2 regions of the Priestia sp. 53B2 genome follow, and region 2 is predicted to be linked to the other one. Evidence: a T-box and tRNA genes for the amino acid it is inferred to sense, from the RefSeq annotation. Region 2 holds a T-box; the other holds one or more tRNA genes.
What was found. The T-box of region 2 lies ahead of leuS (leucine--tRNA ligase). A T-box ahead of a tRNA ligase gene usually reads a tRNA of that ligase, here a tRNA-Leu.
Positions count from the first base shown of each region.

Region 1: it encodes a tRNA-Leu, which carries the amino acid that the T-box ahead of leuS (leucine--tRNA ligase) is inferred to sense. The anticodon was not compared.

Region 1 is NZ_JBLZXA010000016.1:17,538-26,824, reverse strand. Features, by position in the region: gene yhbH (sporulation protein YhbH) at 1-279, opposite strand, end outside; gene ACN6NE_RS13240 (PrkA family serine protein kinase) at 604-2,499, opposite strand; gene trmL (tRNA (uridine(34)/cytosine(34)/5-carboxymethylaminomethyluridine(34)-2'-O)-methyltransferase TrmL) at 2,958-3,431, opposite strand; gene ACN6NE_RS13230 (amidase domain-containing protein) at 3,496-4,383, opposite strand; gene queG (tRNA epoxyqueuosine(34) reductase QueG) at 4,456-5,592, opposite strand; gene ACN6NE_RS13220 (B3/B4 domain-containing protein) at 5,722-6,387, shown strand; tRNA gene ACN6NE_RS13215 (tRNA-Gly) at 6,503-6,576, opposite strand; tRNA gene ACN6NE_RS13210 (tRNA-Leu) at 6,649-6,730, opposite strand; gene ACN6NE_RS13205 (hypothetical protein) at 6,979-7,674, opposite strand; gene ACN6NE_RS13200 (hypothetical protein) at 7,703-8,281, opposite strand; gene ACN6NE_RS13195 (DUF6941 family protein) at 8,278-8,697, opposite strand; gene ACN6NE_RS13190 (hypothetical protein) at 8,954-9,287, opposite strand, start outside.
Region 2 is NZ_JBLZXA010000008.1:1,063,560-1,072,846, forward strand. Features, by position in the region: gene ACN6NE_RS08815 (putative polysaccharide biosynthesis protein) at 1-610, opposite strand, end outside; gene ACN6NE_RS08820 (BaiN/RdsA family NAD(P)/FAD-dependent oxidoreductase) at 821-2,092, shown strand; gene ACN6NE_RS08825 (sporulation protein Cse60) at 2,097-2,276, opposite strand; gene ACN6NE_RS08830 (rhodanese-like domain-containing protein) at 2,795-3,106, opposite strand; gene leuS (leucine--tRNA ligase) at 3,347-5,761, opposite strand; T-box leader at 5,826-6,044, opposite strand; gene ACN6NE_RS08840 (hypothetical protein) at 6,288-6,479, opposite strand; gene ACN6NE_RS08845 (GntP family permease) at 6,544-7,866, opposite strand; gene ACN6NE_RS08850 (MDR family MFS transporter) at 8,023-9,210, opposite strand.

The DNA of each region.
Region 1 (9,287 bases), on a different contig from region 2:
TACATCCCCAACTTTACTGTCTCCATCACCTTGACCCACATGTTTGTTTTTATCATAATTGTACCGAATTCGATATTCATCCAATGATTTGATCGGAATTTTAACAACTTCTCTTCCATTGGACATCACGATATTTTCTTCTGTAATTAAATCCGGTAAATTATTTTTAATTGCTTCTTTAATTTTTTCTTGATGTCTTTTTTGATCATCGTGGCCTTTACGATGGAGGGACCAGTCTTCTTTTGAGACAGCAAAACTTTTATCTACTTCTTTTCCCACGCTATTCCCCTCCTTATTTAAAAAACACCTGCACGTTTTTACTCGGCATGCATAAGCTATACCGAAAGTTTCTGACAAATACCTTTAGTTCAAAGGTTGGTTACTCTTATCCTATGCGCAAGAATGGTATACTTGCTAACTAATTCTTTCACTATTAACTATTCATTTTATAGTGTCTAGTGTCATGTATATGTTTATGACTTATCATATGAGGGTTAAGTGCAATGTGTACTACACATTAGCCTAATTATGCAGAGTTTATTTTAAGAGATAAGAAAAACATGGCACAAATCGGAAGTGCCATGTTTTCTTGTTAGTACTGAGTTATCGATTTAACAAACTTCCTACATAGCGCAGCAGTTCATTAGCAGATACTGAATTGTATCCATGCTCATCAATCAATCGGGCCACTACTTCATTTACTTTCTTCAGCTGCTGCTCATCTGGTGTTTTAGTGGACGTTGTAATTTTCACTACGTCTTTTAAATCCGCAAACAATTTTTTCTGAATCGCTTCGCGTAAGCGCTCATGGGAATTATAATCAAATCGTTTTCCTTTACGTGCATAAGCCGAAATACGAATTAAGATTTCTTCACGGAATGCTTTTTTTGCATTTTCCGAAATACCAATTTGTTCTTCAATTGAACGCATTAATTTATCATCTGGATTTAACTCTTCTCCTGTTAGCGGATCACGAAGCTTATTTTTGTTGCAGTATGCTTCGACATTATCTAAATAATTATCCATTAATGTTTTAGCAGACTCTTCGTACGAATAAACGAACGCTTTTTGCACTTCTTTTTTAGCAATTTCATCATATTCTTTACGCGCCAGAGAAATATAATTCAGGTAACGCTCTCGGTCCTCAGCAGAAATAGACGCATGCTGTGCTAACCCTTCTTTCAATGAACGCAGTACATCTAATGCATTGATTGATTTAATATCTTTTCGAATGATGGTAGATGAAATGCGATTAATGACATAACGAGGATCAATACCACTCATTCCTTCATCCGTATACTCTTTTTGTAACTCTTCTACGTCTGCATCGTTATAGCCTTCTACAGATTGACCGTCGTACAGGCGCATTTTCTTTAATAAATCGATATCACCTTTTTTAGGCTCTTTTAATCTCGTTAATGTAGTAAAGATAGACGCAATACGTAACGTATGAGGGGCAATATGAACATCTGATACGTCACTTTCACGAATCATTTTGTCATAAATTTTTTCCTCATCACTCACTTTTAAGTTATATGGAACAGGCATTACAATAATTCGTGAATGCAAAGCTTCATTTTTCTTATTGGAAATAAACGAGCGATACTCTGTTTCATTTGTATGCGCTACGATTAATTCATCTGCACTAATTAAAGCAAATCTTCCTGCTTTAAAGTTTCCTTCTTGGGTTAAAGAGAGTAAATGCCATAAAAATTTCTCATCACATTTTAACATCTCCTGGAACTCCATCATTCCCCGGTTTGCTTTATTAAGCTCTCCGTCAAAGCGGTAAGCACGCGGATCTGACTCAGATCCATACTCTGCAATTGTTGAAAAGTCAATGCTTCCTGTTAGGTCGGCAATGTCTTGAGATTTCGGATCAGAAGGACTGAACGTTCCAATTCCAGTTCGTTTGTCCTCTGAGAAGAAAATGCGTTCGATAATGACGTCTTCAATTCTGCCGCCATACTCTTCCTCTAATCGCATTGTATTTAAAGGAGATAAGTTTCCTTCGATTCGGATACCATACTCTTCAAAGAAGTCTTTACGTAAATGATGTGGAATTAAATGCAGCGGATCTTCATGCATTGGGCATCCTTTAATAGCGTAAACAGCTCCTCGATCAGTAAGCGAATAAGCTTCAAGCCCTCTTTTTAACATGGTCACTAGCGTCGATTTACCACCACTTACTGGACCCATTAAAAGTAAAATACGTTTACGAACATCTAAACGCTTTGCAGCTGGATGAAAATATTCTTCCACCAAGCGTTCTAGCGAATCTTCAAGTCCAAACATTTGTCCACTGAAAAATTTATAATGTCTTTTACCATTTACCTCTTCAATTCCTGCATCCTTTATCATGTTGTATACTCTAGAGTGTGCAGGCTGAGCAATTAAAGGCTCATCTTTAATCAGCTTTAGGTACTCTTCAAATGTCCCTTCCCACTTAAGACGATTCTCTTCTTCGCGGTATCTTTCAACTTTCTTTAATATATCCATTAAAGGACCTCCCCTACTAGTTATGGTGCTAGTGAACAAGATTAATACAATCTATGCAGCAAAATGTTTGAACATGCTTTTTAAATTGTAAAATTCAGAAATTTGTCCTTGCTAGGCATTCACAGTGAAGTATTTATTAGCTATAATAAAAGAGTAAGAAGGAACGGTTAAACTTTGTTAGAGAACTTATGTCTCTAGAAAAGTTATTTTGTCATTATTATCATCATGAGATATGGGAAGTCGGTTTTAACTGCAGTAGCTGTATAATCCTTTTAATTAGATTGAGGAGGAAAATCAATGCGCTTACTTTTAGTATTAGGAGTAACAATTGCTTTTTTAGCATCCATCTTCAGAGCGGGATACAATGATAAACCGGGCGTTAAAAAATAACCACTACATATCATCGTCGACATAAATAAAAAAGCGAGGTTCAATAAAATTTGAACCTCGCTTTTTACTTAAGATAAACCAGCATAATTTTGTTGACGCAGCGCTTCATAGATTAAAATAGCTGCTGTATTAGATAAATTTAAAGAACGGACATTTTCTGTCATCGGTAAACGAAGACATCTTTCCATGTTCTCTTCAATAATGTGCTTTGGCAGACCCTTTGTTTCTCTTCCAAATACGAAGAAATGATCCTGCTCTAAGTCACTATAATCAAATGTTGTATGTGGCTGCTGACCAAATTTTGTGATGAAGTAGAAACCTGCTTCAGGATACTTTTCGAATACTTCTTCTAATGAATCATGATACACCACATTTACAAATTCCCAATAATCCAATCCAGCTCGCTTTAACATTTTATCATCTGTTGAAAAGCCTAATGGCCGAACTAAATGCAGCGTCGTATTTGTTGCTGCACATGTTCGCGCAATATTTCCTGTATTTGCTGGAATTTCTGGTTGAAATAATACTACGTGTACTCCCACAAATTTTCACCTCTGCTAACAAATCTATTCATCATTATACCACTAACTTGCTAAAACGAAAGTCTTACCGATCAACGATATGGAAAAAATCATACTTAATCTTTGGCGTGTAAGCCGTTGAATCTTCATAAGCCCAATATCTCATTCGACTATTATACGTGTTTGCATTCACAAGAGGCATACCGTGACCGTCTTTCGCTACAACAATCGTCGTATGATTCCATCTTCCATCTCCTTCAAAATCGTAGCAGATAACGTCTCCCGGGACAAGTTCGCTTGCTGAAGATCTCCTCACAGCCCGAAGTCCTGATTTGGAGTTACTTAAATAGCTGTGCATGGAATGAGCAACTGCCCAGCTATAGCTCCAGGCGTTCCCTCTCATCCACCATCCGTTTGCTTTTTTAGGATATCCCCGCATCGGCGCCTTTCCTGCATGCAAACACTGTGAGATATAGTTGGTGCAGTTTACCTCAAACTGCTTATAACTTTCATTAGGTTTATCCCAATATTTTTCTGCATACTGAACAGCCGCAAGACGATCATAATAAGAGGCTCTTTCTTCGTCTTCCTCTACTTCTTCTAAATCCATTTCAACCTCATCTTCAGAAAAGTCCTTTACCAGCAGCTCATCTTGAATAAGCGTATCTTTATAAAAAAGAGCTAAACGATCTTCAATTTCTTCTTCTATATAGAAAAAATCGTTTTGTTTTAAAAATGCCTGAATGTGCACCTTATATAATACTCTAGTTTCTTCCTGATCCGTATGAGCAGATTGAATAGAACCTTTCATATTACATTTTAAAACATCAACTTCTCTTTTTTTTATAAGAGACCGCTTTAGCTCACACTGCTGTTCAATGAAAGGCTTGAAGTCTTCATGCAGCTCACCTTTTACATAGCTGTCCGCACGCGCTTTAACTAAAGTATATAATACATTCCTTTTTGTTAGCATAATGTCACCACTTTTCTAAGCGTTTATTATACGCTATGACTCATTAGCTAACTTTATCAATAAAAATACGCTTTAGATCTCTTGAAGCATCTCTATACCTTTTGACATTTCTTCAATTACTTCTTGGTCCTTTTCTTGTTCTCTTAAGTTCATAAGTGTATCTAACGCTTCTTTATCGCCAATTTTGCCTAACGCCCATGCCGCTGTTCCTCGAATGACAGGGCGAACGTCATTTTTAATTAACTCAATTAAATCTGGAACGGCGGTTTGATCTTTAAAATGGGCCAGTGCAATAATGGCATTACGCTGAATTGGCTTTTTCCCTCTCCAAGACCCTGAAACATGTCCAAATTTCTCTTTGAACTCACGATTACTCATCGTTAAGAGCGGTTTTAATTTAGGCTTCGCAAGTTCTGGGTCAGGCTCCATCTCAGGGTGAAAATGAAAGTCTTTTCCTTTATTTTCAGGACACACAGTTTGACATGTATCACAGCCATATAAACGATTGCCTAATTTACTTCGAAATTCTTCATCTAAAAACCCTTTTGTTTGGGTTAAAAAGGCAATGCATCGCTGCGAATTCAGCTGACCGCCTGTTACAAGCGCACCCGTAGGACACGCATCAACGCACTTATTACAAGTACCACAACCGTCCTCTATCGGTTTATCAGGAGGAAACGGGATATCTGTAATCATTTCTCCTAAATACACGTAGGAACCGAATTCAGGTGTAATAATGGCACAGTTCTTACCGCTCCAGCCAATACCAGCTCTTTCTGCTACAGCTCGGTCCGACAGCTCGCCTGTGTCTACCATCGATTGAAGAATAACTGCAGGTACTTTTTCTTTTATGAAGGTTTCAAGCTTTTGAAGCCTATCACGTAGAACCGTATGATAATCTTGCCCCCAAGAAGCACGGCAAAAGATTCCTCGGCGATCTTCCTTTGTGCTCTTTGGTGCATCTTTTAATTTAGAAGGATACGCAAGTGCAATTGAAATAATAGATCTAGCTTTTGGAACAACTAATGTGGGATCTACTCTCTTTTCAATATCAGGTTCTTCAAAGCCCGAAGCATAACCTAACTCTTGCTGTGCTAACAATCGATTCTTTAACTCATCAAACATAGAAGCACTCGCAAATCCAATCTTATCGATTCCAATCTCTTTGCTGTATGAAATAATTTCTTCCTTCAACTGATACACATTCATAGTGAGTAATGGCCTCCTTTCTAAGAAATTCTATATATTCATGCATTGAACTGTTTTCTCACTCAATGAAATGATAGGATGGTATCTATAAACGAACAAATACTAATTATAATAGAAAGGATCAAAAAAATGAACTTTACATTATCACCCGCTATTAAACAGCTTTGCCCTTCTTTTAAAATGGGAATCATTCAGTATAAAAATATTGAAGTTGGTGATTCTCCTCAAATGCTAAAAGGACGTCTGCGCCTCTTTCAAGAGTCCATTTATTTCGACCTTGAGTCAAAAAAACTAACAGAATTCGAAGGTGTTAGCGAGTGGAGAAAGCTTTTCAAAACATTTGGAACTGATCCAAGTAAATACCGTCCTTCTATAGAAGCTTTAATTAGAAGAATAGGAAAACAAACGTATTTGCCTTCTATCAATTCTGCTGTGGACATTAATAACTTTTTTTCATTGCAATATGAAGTCCCAATTGGAATTTATGATTCCTCTAATTTAGAAGGCCCCATCGAATTTACTATCGGTAAAAAAGAAGAGTCTTATGAAGCTCTAAATGAACGTAACATTTCTTTAGAAAATAAAATCATTTCAAAAGATGCCATAGGAGCTTTCGGAAGCCCTTATGTCGATTCTAACCGAGCGTACGTAACTGAAAAGACAACACAAGCTGTACAGTTCATTTATTTAAAGCCTTCACTTTCAGAAGAACAGGCTTATAAACTAACTAAATCCCTAAGTGACATGTTCATTCAAATTCACGGCGGCGAAGCAACCTATCAAGTCATTAACTGATGTACCTAAATATAGCGTCTATCTTGAAAAGATAGACGCTATATTTACGCTAAAAATAAAAAACGCAACATCTCAGCTTTGAAAGCGAGACACTGCGTTGTGATAACAATATGTATGGAGCGGGTGATGAGAATCGAACTCACGACATCAGCTTGGAAGGCTGAGGTTTTACCACTAAACTACACCCGCAAATATTATCAAAATTTGTCGACCGATAAGTAAAAATAAAAACAGGAATCATCCTGTCAAGTAAAGCTAAAGTACCGATGGTCGGGGTCGAACCGACACTCCCGAAGGAACACGATTTTGAGTCGTGCGCGTCTGCCAATTCCGCCACATCGGCATGATATCGAGCTTTCTACTACGTTTGTTCCGTATTACTACGTACGATCACGTTCAAAAGCGATAATGTAATTATAGTACGATATAGCTACGGAGTCAACACCTTTTTCGAAAAAAATTGTCGAAGTATGTTTACGCTGGTTGTACGGTGGGTAAGTACGGATAAATTAGGCGAGTTTCTTCCATATTAATATGCACTCTGCATTTTACATTTAGATTATACAAGTTAACAATTAAAAAAGCCCCGCTTTACTCAGCAGGACTCTTTTCCATTTGCTTCGCTTCTTGTATAAAACCGTAAATTTCTTCTTCAGATAATTCTTTCCACGATTTTGGATATTGACGTGGATCTCGCTTTCTTCTATTCTCGTATTCTTGCTTTATAGCAAAAAATTCTTTCAATACTTCTTCTCGGTTTTCAGGGATAGCCACTCTCCCAAAATGATTACCGAAATGAGCTGACATCTGTTCAAGATAAGGAGAATTTAAGCGCAATCTATTTCCATGAACTTTACTATAGGTATTTAACAATTTCCAAGGTAAGGAAATAAGCGAATCAAAATGGACTATTTGATGTCCCATTTCAATTTCACCATATGATGGTTCTAATAAAAACAATTGGGATCTTTCTAGTTTAGATATAGGAACTAATTGCCCTTTACCAGCTTCAGACCTTCTAGCATCCTGGAGAGCAGCAACTAAGACCCACTCGAGTTTCGGCTTATCTTTTCCAGACCTTACTTCAAGATCACAAGCTTGATTTAAAACAATTATATTCGCTCTTTGTACTTGTGTTACTAATTCACGCTCTGCGATATCCTCAAAATCTGCAGGACCTAAATCATCGCTAGGGTAAATAGGAATAAACAAGGGACAATTAAAAAGTATATCTCCTTGAGAGATATTTTCTGTAGGTTTTATGATTTCATACCAATTATTTTCCATTCAAAACTTCCTTTATTATCTTTCTCGTTTAATCCAACGATGGAAATTTGAAATCTCCACCTGATATAACTCTACTTTTTACTTGTTTATCAATTTTAAACAACTGATTACCATTTCCGAAATCATCCCAATTGCTCTCCTCAAACTCTGTGCTCAAGGTAGGCTCAAAAAAACCAGCATTAATAACTTTGCTCTTAATTACTTTTTCATGTTTGAAGAGTGAAGGTTGGTTTAATTCCAACTCAATCGCCTCCTGACGAGTGCTTAACGGCACACCATAATTTGGTTTCGTCACAGTATATGAATAAGCAAAAGAACTTACTACATCTTTGTTATCAACAGTGAGCTTTTTTCCAGCCTCTACACGACCTGGTAAACTTTGAATGCGGAATCCATGTTCAGAACCAAGCGACGAAGAATGCTGGTTAATGGAAGCACCGGTAGAGGGAACAAATAGAGCTGTAGCTACAACCCCAGCTGTTTGAATAATTCTTTTTATATTCATTTTGTTATTTAATCGCTGATGAAAATTATTTCTAAAGGCATCAACATCTAAACTCTCTATTCTAAATACTGGGTTCACTACACTTGTCTGTAATTGAGTCATCTGCTTTCCACTCCCTTCACATCTATAGGAAATTCTCCTATTTTATCGTCATTAACAAATATTTCAGTTCTGTATTGTCCTTCTTGGCGGAATACTACATTTCTAAAATCAAAATTCAACATCATCCCATGCATATTAGGAGGCAAATTCCTTTGTTCATCTTCAGGAGCAGGTTTTGGCAAAGCTAAATTTCTAGTATCTATAAGTACACTTTCATCCGGCCCCAAAAATTTGACCCTAAAATTATTTTCAGAATTTAGTTCAATACCGAGCAAACCAAATACAAGTGAGAAAGAAAACATGCCTGGTACAAAAGCTGGCGTAAACACATGCATAGGTGCATTAATCACCATTTGACCATTCTGCGGGTTTGCTTCAGTTGATTCACAGTACATAAAAGTTGAAACTCTAGGCATAATAAATACCTCCATTAATACTTGTACAAATTAAAAGAATTATCTTCTTTAATAAAGTATTTCCATAAAATTTAGATACGAAACAATGAGTTGCGTATAGCTATATTATAACGTATCTTCTGCAAAACGATGTCGAATCTTGTCGTCCGCTTTTAATTTTCACATTAATGTAATAATAAACCAATATTTCATTTAATTAACTTAAGCCTCCTATCTATCAAAAGATAAGAGGCTTTTAACCAAAGCTCCTTCGCCATTATGCGCCAGCTTCCCCAGCCAAGTAGATTTGTCTCGCAAGTGCAGAAGCGATTTTACTAATATCAGCCTCTTCACGCACTGTAAACGTGTTACCTTGAATGATTACGTTACCGCCTGCACCTTTTGCATATTGACGGTTCTCTTTTGCTGTTAATACACGCTCATTCTTATGCAACGTTGCTTGGTAACCGTTATAGGGAACGCGTGCTAAACCGTGATAATGCTTTTTACCCGATTTTCCTCCGCCACCTAGACCGGCTTTAATACTTCCGATACTCGGCAACTTAATACTCGGCATTTTGAACGAGGTTACCGCGCTTTTAAACGATTTC
Region 2 (9,287 bases):
CTACAAAAGCCCCCATCGTAGCAAATCCAACGGCTAATGCAAGACTCCCATGGACAACTTTGATGACGATATAGGTAGATGCCAATAAAAAGACAACCCGCACAAGCTGTTCAACTACTTGTGAAACAGCTGTTGGTCCCATAGACTGGTGACCTTGGAAAAATCCTCGCATTAAACTCATCATCGGTACTACAATTAACGCAACACTAACCATTCGCATAACCATTACTACATCTTCTAAGGAGTTATTTAAATCAGAACCTCCCAGTGTAATTCTAGACATAACAGGAGCTAACGAATATAAAAGTAAAAATGCAAGTATTCCTGTGACAAGCATTAATTTCATGCCGGCCCGGTACATTCTTCTACTCGTATAGTAATCACCGAGTGCATTATATTTTGATACAAATTTCGATACGGCCATTGGCATACCGGCTGTAGCAATACTTAAATAAATAGCATATTGGTTATATCCGTAACCAAACAGTGCTCCCCCTACGGTTCCAACAAGGATCGCAAATGGAAATAAATAAATCATTCCCAAGATTCGGGATACATAGGTGCCAAGCGTCAGCACAAAGGTCCCTCTTAACAATTTTGAATCAGACATACGTTTGCCTCCGATACTTAATGTTACATACTGATAATAATGATAGAATTGAAAAGAAGCAAGTGACAGTATACACTAAGAAAGGTCTTATACTCACTCGCACTCGTCAACAAACTAAAAAAACAAAGACTATAGCCCATTTTATCCAATGTTGAGAGATTTGTCAGTGAACAAACTAAAATTTTTAAGAATAGACAGGTTGGTGAAAGTATGATATATGATGTAGTCGTAATCGGAGGAGGACCTTCTGGTTTGATGGCATCGATTGCAGCTGGTGAGTCAGGTGCAAACGTATTATTAATTGATAAAGGCAATAAACTTGGACGAAAGCTTGCCATTTCTGGAGGAGGACGCTGTAATGTGACAAACCGTCTTCCCATTGATGAACTTATTAAACACATTCCAGGAAACGGACGCTTTTTATACAGTGCGTTTTCTGTTTTTAATAACGAAGATATCATCTCTTATTTTGAAGGCCTTGGAATTAAATTAAAAGAAGAAGATCACGGTCGTATGTTTCCGGTCAGCAATAAAGCGCAATCTGTTGTTGACGCATTAATTAGCGAACTTCACCGTCTTCGTGTGACAATTCGCACAAACACAGCCGTTAAACGCGTAAACTATGAGAACAACACCGTGAAAGAAGTTGTGCTTCAAAACGGGGAAGCAATCCAAACGAAAAGCGTTGTGATTGCAGTAGGTGGAAAATCAGTACCTCATACAGGTTCGACAGGAGACGGTTATCAATGGGCAAAAGATGCGGGGCATAAAATTACTGAACTTTACCCAACAGAAGTTCCTATTACATCTAGCGAACACTTTATTAAAACCAAAACGCTTCAAGGTCTATCTCTTCGCAATGTAGGACTAAGCGTGCTTAATAAAAAAGGCAAGCCTGTCATTACTCATCAAATGGATATGATTTTCACTCACTTTGGCATCTCTGGCCCTGCCGCTCTTCGCTGCAGCCAATATGTTGTTAAAGAGTTAAAGAAACAAAAAAGCAACACTGTTCAAATGTCTCTTGATTTATTTCCTAGCCAAAACGAAGAAGATGTTTTCCGAAATTTAGTAAAAACAACAAAAGAAGAGCCGAAAAAAGCAATTAAAAATGTCTTAAAAGGTTTTGTATCTGAACGCTATCTATTGTTTTTACTCGAGCAAGCAGGCATTGATAGCCAAGCACTAGCAGGACAGCTTCAGCATGAGAAACTGAGAGAATTTGCAAGACTGTGCAAACGATTTGAATTTGCTGTAAACGGCACGCTTTCTTTAGAAAAAGCATTCGTAACAGGAGGCGGCGTATCCGTTAAAGAAATTCACCCAAAAGAAATGTCTTCGAAATTTATGCAAGGCCTTTACTTCTGCGGGGAAATTCTTGATATCCATGGATACACTGGAGGATACAATATCACTTCTGCTCTTGTAACAGGCCGTTTGGCTGGAAGTAATGCAGGAGAATTTGCAACAAGCCTAGCATAATATGCTAGGCTTTATACATAACCATGGCTGAAAAACAGTACACCTGCTCATCACGATCAACATCCACTGTCACTTGGTATTTAATATCAACGACGTCTTCATCCTCTAATTTCCGTAAAAATCGGTTCACCGCAAATTCTAAATCTTTTTCATGCTCTTTATCAAACATTTTTACTTGTATCACAGCTTCTACCACCTTGTCCTATCAAATTTGTTTCAATCAGAATGGACCGTTTCTCTTGATGATGGTTTTTGTACGGATTTTCAATCTCTTACTACCTCTATTTTTATGAGGGCTTTTATAGATTTAGTCATCATTTGTTTTCCTGCTATCATTTTAGTCGGATGGTAGAAGTTTCATTCAAAAAAGAGGTTGAGACATAACGAAATGAATTCAATCTAAAGACGAACAAATGGGATACATGAGCTGAACCGCTTGTAACACGGCAGTCGATTTCCGTGCAAGACTTCGCTTTCCGCGGGCGGCCGGTGAGTCTCCTCGTCGCTTGCGCTCCTGCGGGGTCTCGCCTGTTCCGCTTTTCCCGCAGGAGTCTTCGCCTTGCCCTCCAATCGACTGCTAGAAGGAACGAAACAAATAAAAGCTATGTTCACCATAACAAAAAAAACGAACCACTAATCAAACATGTTGATCAATGGTTCATTTTTCACTTCAGCTAAGATACTTTTGTCCCAGCCTCTTTTTTATTTATTAACCGTTTTTCCTTCCCACTCTAACATACCGCCAACCATATTTGTTACTTTATATCCTTGTTCTTGAAGGTAGTAACATACGTTTTCACTGCGGCGGCCCGAACGGCAAATGAAAATATATTCTTTGTCTTTATCGAAATAATCCACATTAGCTGGAATATCATTCATACGAATGTGTTTAGCAGTTGGAATCATTCCTTCTGCTACTTCTTCATCTTCGCGCACATCAACTAAATGAAGTTCTTCTCCATTTTCAACGCGTTTTTGAAGTTCTTCAGGCGTAATTACTTTTACTTCTTCCATCTTCGTCATTCCTCTCTATTCTTTCATTCAGCTTGCTATCGCTATTGTAGCAAATTCAAATACCTTTATGCCACTAAATAAGAAAAGCTTAAGCAGCAAGCCTGCCTAAGCTTTTCCAATCGTAGTTAAAGATTTGACTAAGCGCCTGATGCCACCCCCCAAAGGGGAATATCAGGCACTTAGGTCTAGAACAGAATCCCTGACTGCTCTTTAGTCAGGGGTTCTGTTCTACATCAATACTTAATTAGCTACGATGTTTACTAATTTACCAGGCACAGCAATCACTTTGCGCACTGTCTTACCTTCAATGAACTCTTGAACATCTTCATTAGCCATTGCAATATCTTGAAGCTCTTCACGAGATGCCTCAGCAGGTACGTTTACTTTCGCACGTACTTTACCGTTAATTTGAACGACAATTTCCACTTCATCATCTACAAGTTTCGCTTCGTCAAACGCAGGCCAAGCCTCATACGAAATTGTATCTTCGTGACCTAGTTTGCTCCATAATTCCTCAGTCGTATGAGGACAAATTGGTGCTAATAGCTTCACAAACCCTTCTACGTATTGCTTTGGCAGCACGTCAACTTTATATGCATCATTGATGAATACCATAAGCTGAGAGATACCTGTATTAAAACGGAGGCCTTCGTAATCTTCCGTTACTTTTTTCACCGTTTGGTGATACACGCGTTCAAGCGTAGTGTCATTGCTTTCTTGAACCTTGCTGCTTAATTCACCGTTATCGTCAACAAGTAAGCGCCATACACGATCTAAGAAACGGCGTGCACCATCAAGCCCTTTTGTTGACCAAGCGATTGATGCATCTAAAGGCCCCATGAACATTTCATAAAGGCGAAGCGTATCTGCTCCGTGGCTTTCTACGATTTCGTCTGGGTTTACAACGTTACCTTTTGACTTACTCATTTTTTCGTTGTTTTCTCCAAGAATCATACCTTGGTTAAACAGTTTTTGGAACGGCTCTTTTGTTGGAACTACGCCGATATCATATAAAAACTTATGCCAGAAACGAGCATATAATAAGTGAAGAACAGCGTGTTCAGCACCACCGATATAAATATCAACCGGCAACCATTCTTTTAATTTATCTGCATCCGCTAACGCTTCACTGTTTGTTGGATCAATGTAGCGTAAGTAATACCAGCAGCTGCCTGCCCATTGAGGCATTGTATTTGTTTCACGGCGCCCTTTTTTGCCTGTTTCCGGATCTACAACGTTCACCCAGTCATCAATGTTTGCTAACGGAGATTCACCTGTGCCTGACGGTTTGATTTCAGTCGTTTTTGGTAACACAAGCGGAAGCTGATCTTCAGGAACTGCAGTCGTTGTGCCATCTTCCCAGTGAATAACAGGAATTGGTTCACCCCAGTAGCGCTGACGGCTGAATAACCAGTCACGCAGACGGTATGTTACTTGTTTTTCACCTTTTTCATTTGCTTGAAGCCACTGAATCATATTTGAAATTGCTTCTTCTTTATCTAAACCATTTAAGAAGTCTGAATTAACGTGCTCGCCGTCGCCTGTATAAGCTTCTTTTGAAACGTCTCCGCCCGCTACTACTTCTTTAATCGGCAGTTCAAATTTAACAGCAAATTCATAATCACGCTCATCATGAGCCGGAACAGCCATAATTGCACCTGTGCCATAGCTCATTAGAACATAGTCAGCAATCCAAATTGGCATTCTCTCGCCGTTTACAGGGTTAATTGCATAAGCACCAGTGAATACGCCAGTTTTGTCTTTAGCTAAGTCTGTACGTTCTAAATCGCTTTTGCTTTTAATTTGATCTAAATACGCTTCTACCGCTTCTTTTTGTTCGGCTGTTGTAATTTTTTCCACAAACGGATGTTCAGGTGCTAAAACGGCATACGTTGCCCCAAATAGCGTGTCAGGACGCGTTGTGAACACAGTAAATGTGTCGTCGTATCCATCGATTGTGAAGTGCACGTGAGCTCCTTCAGAGCGGCCAATCCAGTTGCGCTGCATTTCCTTAATACTTTCTGGCCAATCAAGCTCATCTAAATCTTCTAGTAAACGATCTGCATAAGCTGTGATTTTAAGCATCCACTGCTTCATTGGGCGACGCTCAACCGGATGTCCCCCACGCTCACTTTTGCCGTCAATAACTTCTTCGTTCGCAAGTACTGTTCCTAGAGCAGGACACCAGTTAACAGCTACTTCATCCACATAAGCTAAGCCCTTTTTATATAGCTGTAAGAAAATCCACTGCGTCCATTTGTAGTAGTTTGGATCAGTTGTATTAATTTCTCGCTCCCAATCGTAAGAGAAACCTAACGATTTGATTTGACGACGGAAATTATTAATGTTAAGTTCAGTGAATTCAGCCGGGTCGTTTCCTGTATCTAATGCATACTGTTCAGCAGGTAGTCCGAATGCATCCCATCCCATCGGATGAAGTACATTGTATCCTTGCATACGCTTCATACGAGATAAAATATCCGTTGCTGTATAACCTTCTGGATGCCCAACGTGTAAACCAGCGCCAGATGGATAAGGGAACATATCTAATGCGTAAAATTTACGCTTTCCTTCATCTTCTGTTGTTCTAAATGTTTTATTTTCTTCCCAAACTTTTTGCCATTTTTGTTCGATCTTTTCATGATTAAAAGCCATACATAATCCTCCTTGTACGCTCCAGCTGTATTTAATTAAACTAAAAAACCCCTCATCCCTCAAACAAAGGGACGAGAGGTTGAATAAACTTCCCGCGGTACCACCCAAATTAGCACAATTATGTACTCACTCATTTTCCTTAACGCGGATAGACGGCAAATGTTACTTTACTTCACATTTACAACTCCAAGGTGAGTTCATGAACGCTCGTTTGCTGACTCGCACCACCCGTCAGCTCTCTTAGCTCGCTTCGTTCACTACTATTCCTTATCATAGTTTTTACATCATACTACCTTGTATTGTAAATAATATGTTCGTAAACTGCAAGTTGTTCAACGGATTTTGTAAAAGTTTCTGCACTGTAGCACTGCTTTGTTGCTAAATCCTCTCTTTCATTCTTATATATGAACAACTTCTCCCAAAAACATACATCCACGGCCAAACAAAAAAGGGATTGAGACATACTTAAATCAATCCAATTTAAAGACGAACAAATGGGATAAATGCGCTAGTATGAATCTCTTGGTTACACCGCTGTTGATTTCCGTGCAAGACTTCTCTTTCCGCGGGCAGCCGATGAACCTCCTCGTTGCTTACACTCGTGCGGGGTCTCACCTACTTCAGGAGTCTTTGTCTTGCCCTCCACTCCGGAGCTAGAAGCACCTAAACAAATGAAACCTACGTTCACCATAAACATGAAAAGATCCGAACGATTCATCGTTCGGATCTTCCTTCAACTAAAATACTTGTATCCGAGTCCCTGCTTTCTTTAGCTCCTATTATTAAATGCCAAATCCAAAAGAAAACAGGATGATCGCAAGTACAAGACCAACAAGCGGCACAATCACCGTCATTGCTGCAACTGGTCCATACGCATCTTTATGAGTTTCTCCGCAAATAGAATTAATTGTTGTTACGACATAACCATTATGAGGCAAGGAATCTAATACTCCAGAGGAAATAGCTACTACGCGATGGAGAGCTTCTGGATTTACACCAGCATCTAGATAGTGAGGCGCTAAAATTGGCAAAGCAATCGCCTGACCTCCTGAAGCCGAACCTGTCATCCCCGCGATAACACTCACGGCAATAGCTCCCCCAATCAACGGACTTCCTGGAATATGCGTCATGGCATCTACAGCCACTCCAAACGCGGGAACAGCCTTAGCAACTCCTCCAAAACCTACGACAGCGGCTGTATTCCCAATAGCAATTAACGCACCCAGCGTTCCTTCTGAAGCTGCATTCCAAAATCCTTTAAAATGCTTTCGGTTCACAATATAAGTGACAATGATCCCGCTTAAAAGTGCAACAATCAACGCAGATTGCTGAAGTGGCTTATGAAGTGTAAAAGAAATAATGAGCACGACCACAAGCGGAAGCAAACTTAATAAAGGATTAGGAAGAGACTGATTTTCCGTTACTACTGGATCTTTCTCGCGTGATATAAAACGCTCTCCATTTTTAACTGCTTTTGAAATCAAGCGCTTTAACCACCAGTAGCCGAATACAGCCATCACTACTGCTACAACTAAACTAACTTCCCATCCTGCATACGGACTAGTCTTCAAATATTCAATTGGAATCCAGTTTTGGATTTCAGGCGACCCAGCCGAGGTCATCGTAAACGTAACGGAACCGAATGCTAAAGCAGCAGGAATAAACCGCCTCGGTAAATCGGCTTGTTTGAATAAGCTCAAAGCCATTGGATAGACAGAGAATGCTACTACAAACAGACTGACTCCTCCGTATGTTAAGACCGCACAGGCAAGTACAATCGCCAACACTGCTCTTTTCATTCCTAGTTTACTGACAATCCAGCGAGAAACACTATCAGCAGCCCCGCTGTCTTCCATCACTTTTCCAAAGACGGCGCCCAATAGAAACATTAAATACCAAGAAGCAATAAATCCTGTAAAACCAGACATGTAATTTCCAACAAAATTTACTTCTCCTTCTTTCACCAGCTGTGGAAATAAAGGCATTCCGCTTGTTAACGCAACAACTAAAGCACTGAGCGGACCTGCTATAAATAAATTCATGCCTCTCATCGTTAATACAATGAGCAGCAATAATCCTCCAATTAATCCAATCATACTAAGCATGTTTAGCCCCCCATGAAGTCATATAATTAGAAAACGCTTACACATTTACAGGTATATACTCCTTTCTTTGCTTGTCACAACCCTTACTATATTATTAAAGGAATACTGAAGACATTCCTACGTTTATTAAGCATTCAAAAATAAAACCATCTCTATTTATTTAGAGATGGTTAATGAACGCTGACGTTTTTCTTTTAATTTATAATCGTATATCCATGTTGTACACATACTGAATAACAATAGCGCAATTAATAAATAGCACAGCGTAGACATATTAAAAGCATCGAAAATAACGCCTCCAAAAAGAGGACCAATCATTTTACCTGCAGTAGCCATGCTGTTAACTACACCTTGATAAAATCCTTCTTTTCCAGATGGAGCTAACTGACTCGCCACAGCCGGAATGGCTGGCCAAACGAACATTTCTCCAATTGTTAACACAACCATTGCTGTTAAGAACTGCGGAAATGTTGTAGCATTCACCACGATAATAAAAGAAGCCACAAAAATAACCGTTCCAATTAGGACCTGTATTTTTAATGTTTTTGCTACTTTTTGAATGATGGGTACAATCAAAGGCTGACCGACTACAATTAAAATTCCGTTAATCGTCCAAAGCAAACTGTAGCTAGAAAGAGGTATATTCAGCTCACGCGTATGCGTAGCAATCGTTGTTTGCCACTGAACATACGCCACCCAGCATAAGACATACCCCGTACATAAAATAAGAAGAGCAGTCAGCTTCGTTTTATGCCCAATGCTTCCAGCTTCATTAAGGACATTCGTTTGCCCAACTGTAACCGAAATATGGCGATATGAAAAAATAGCAATAAGCAGAAAAATAACGTATAAAATTGTATTAGCTAAGAAAATATACGTAAATGAATAAGACGCTACAATGCCTCCTACTGCGGCGCCAATAGCTACTCCTGCATTTTGAGCAACGTACATCGCATTAAATGCTTTTCTTCCGCCTTGTGGCCAAACGGACCCTGCCATTGCATACATAGATGGAAACACAATACCAGATCCAAACCCTACAACAACCAAGAGAACAACGTATGTAGGCCAACCATGGAAAAACACGAGTCCTACTAATGCAATAAGAGTAATAATAATTCCTGATAAAATGGATTTATATCCTCCGATTTTGTCAAAAAGCGTTCCTCCAAGCAAATTTCCTACTACGCTTGCCGCAGAATTCAGCATAAGAACCACTCCTGCGACGGATAACGACTTTCCTAAATGTTCATTTATATAAATTGTATTGAGAGGCCATAAAAATGAAGCTCCCGTTACGTTTACAAGCATACCAATAATCAAAAACCAAAGTGATTTGGGCATTGATCTCCCCCCTATCTATTCGAATGCCAACGTACATTCTAGTCTTTTCTTAAAGGGTTCGCAATGCTTTTACATAT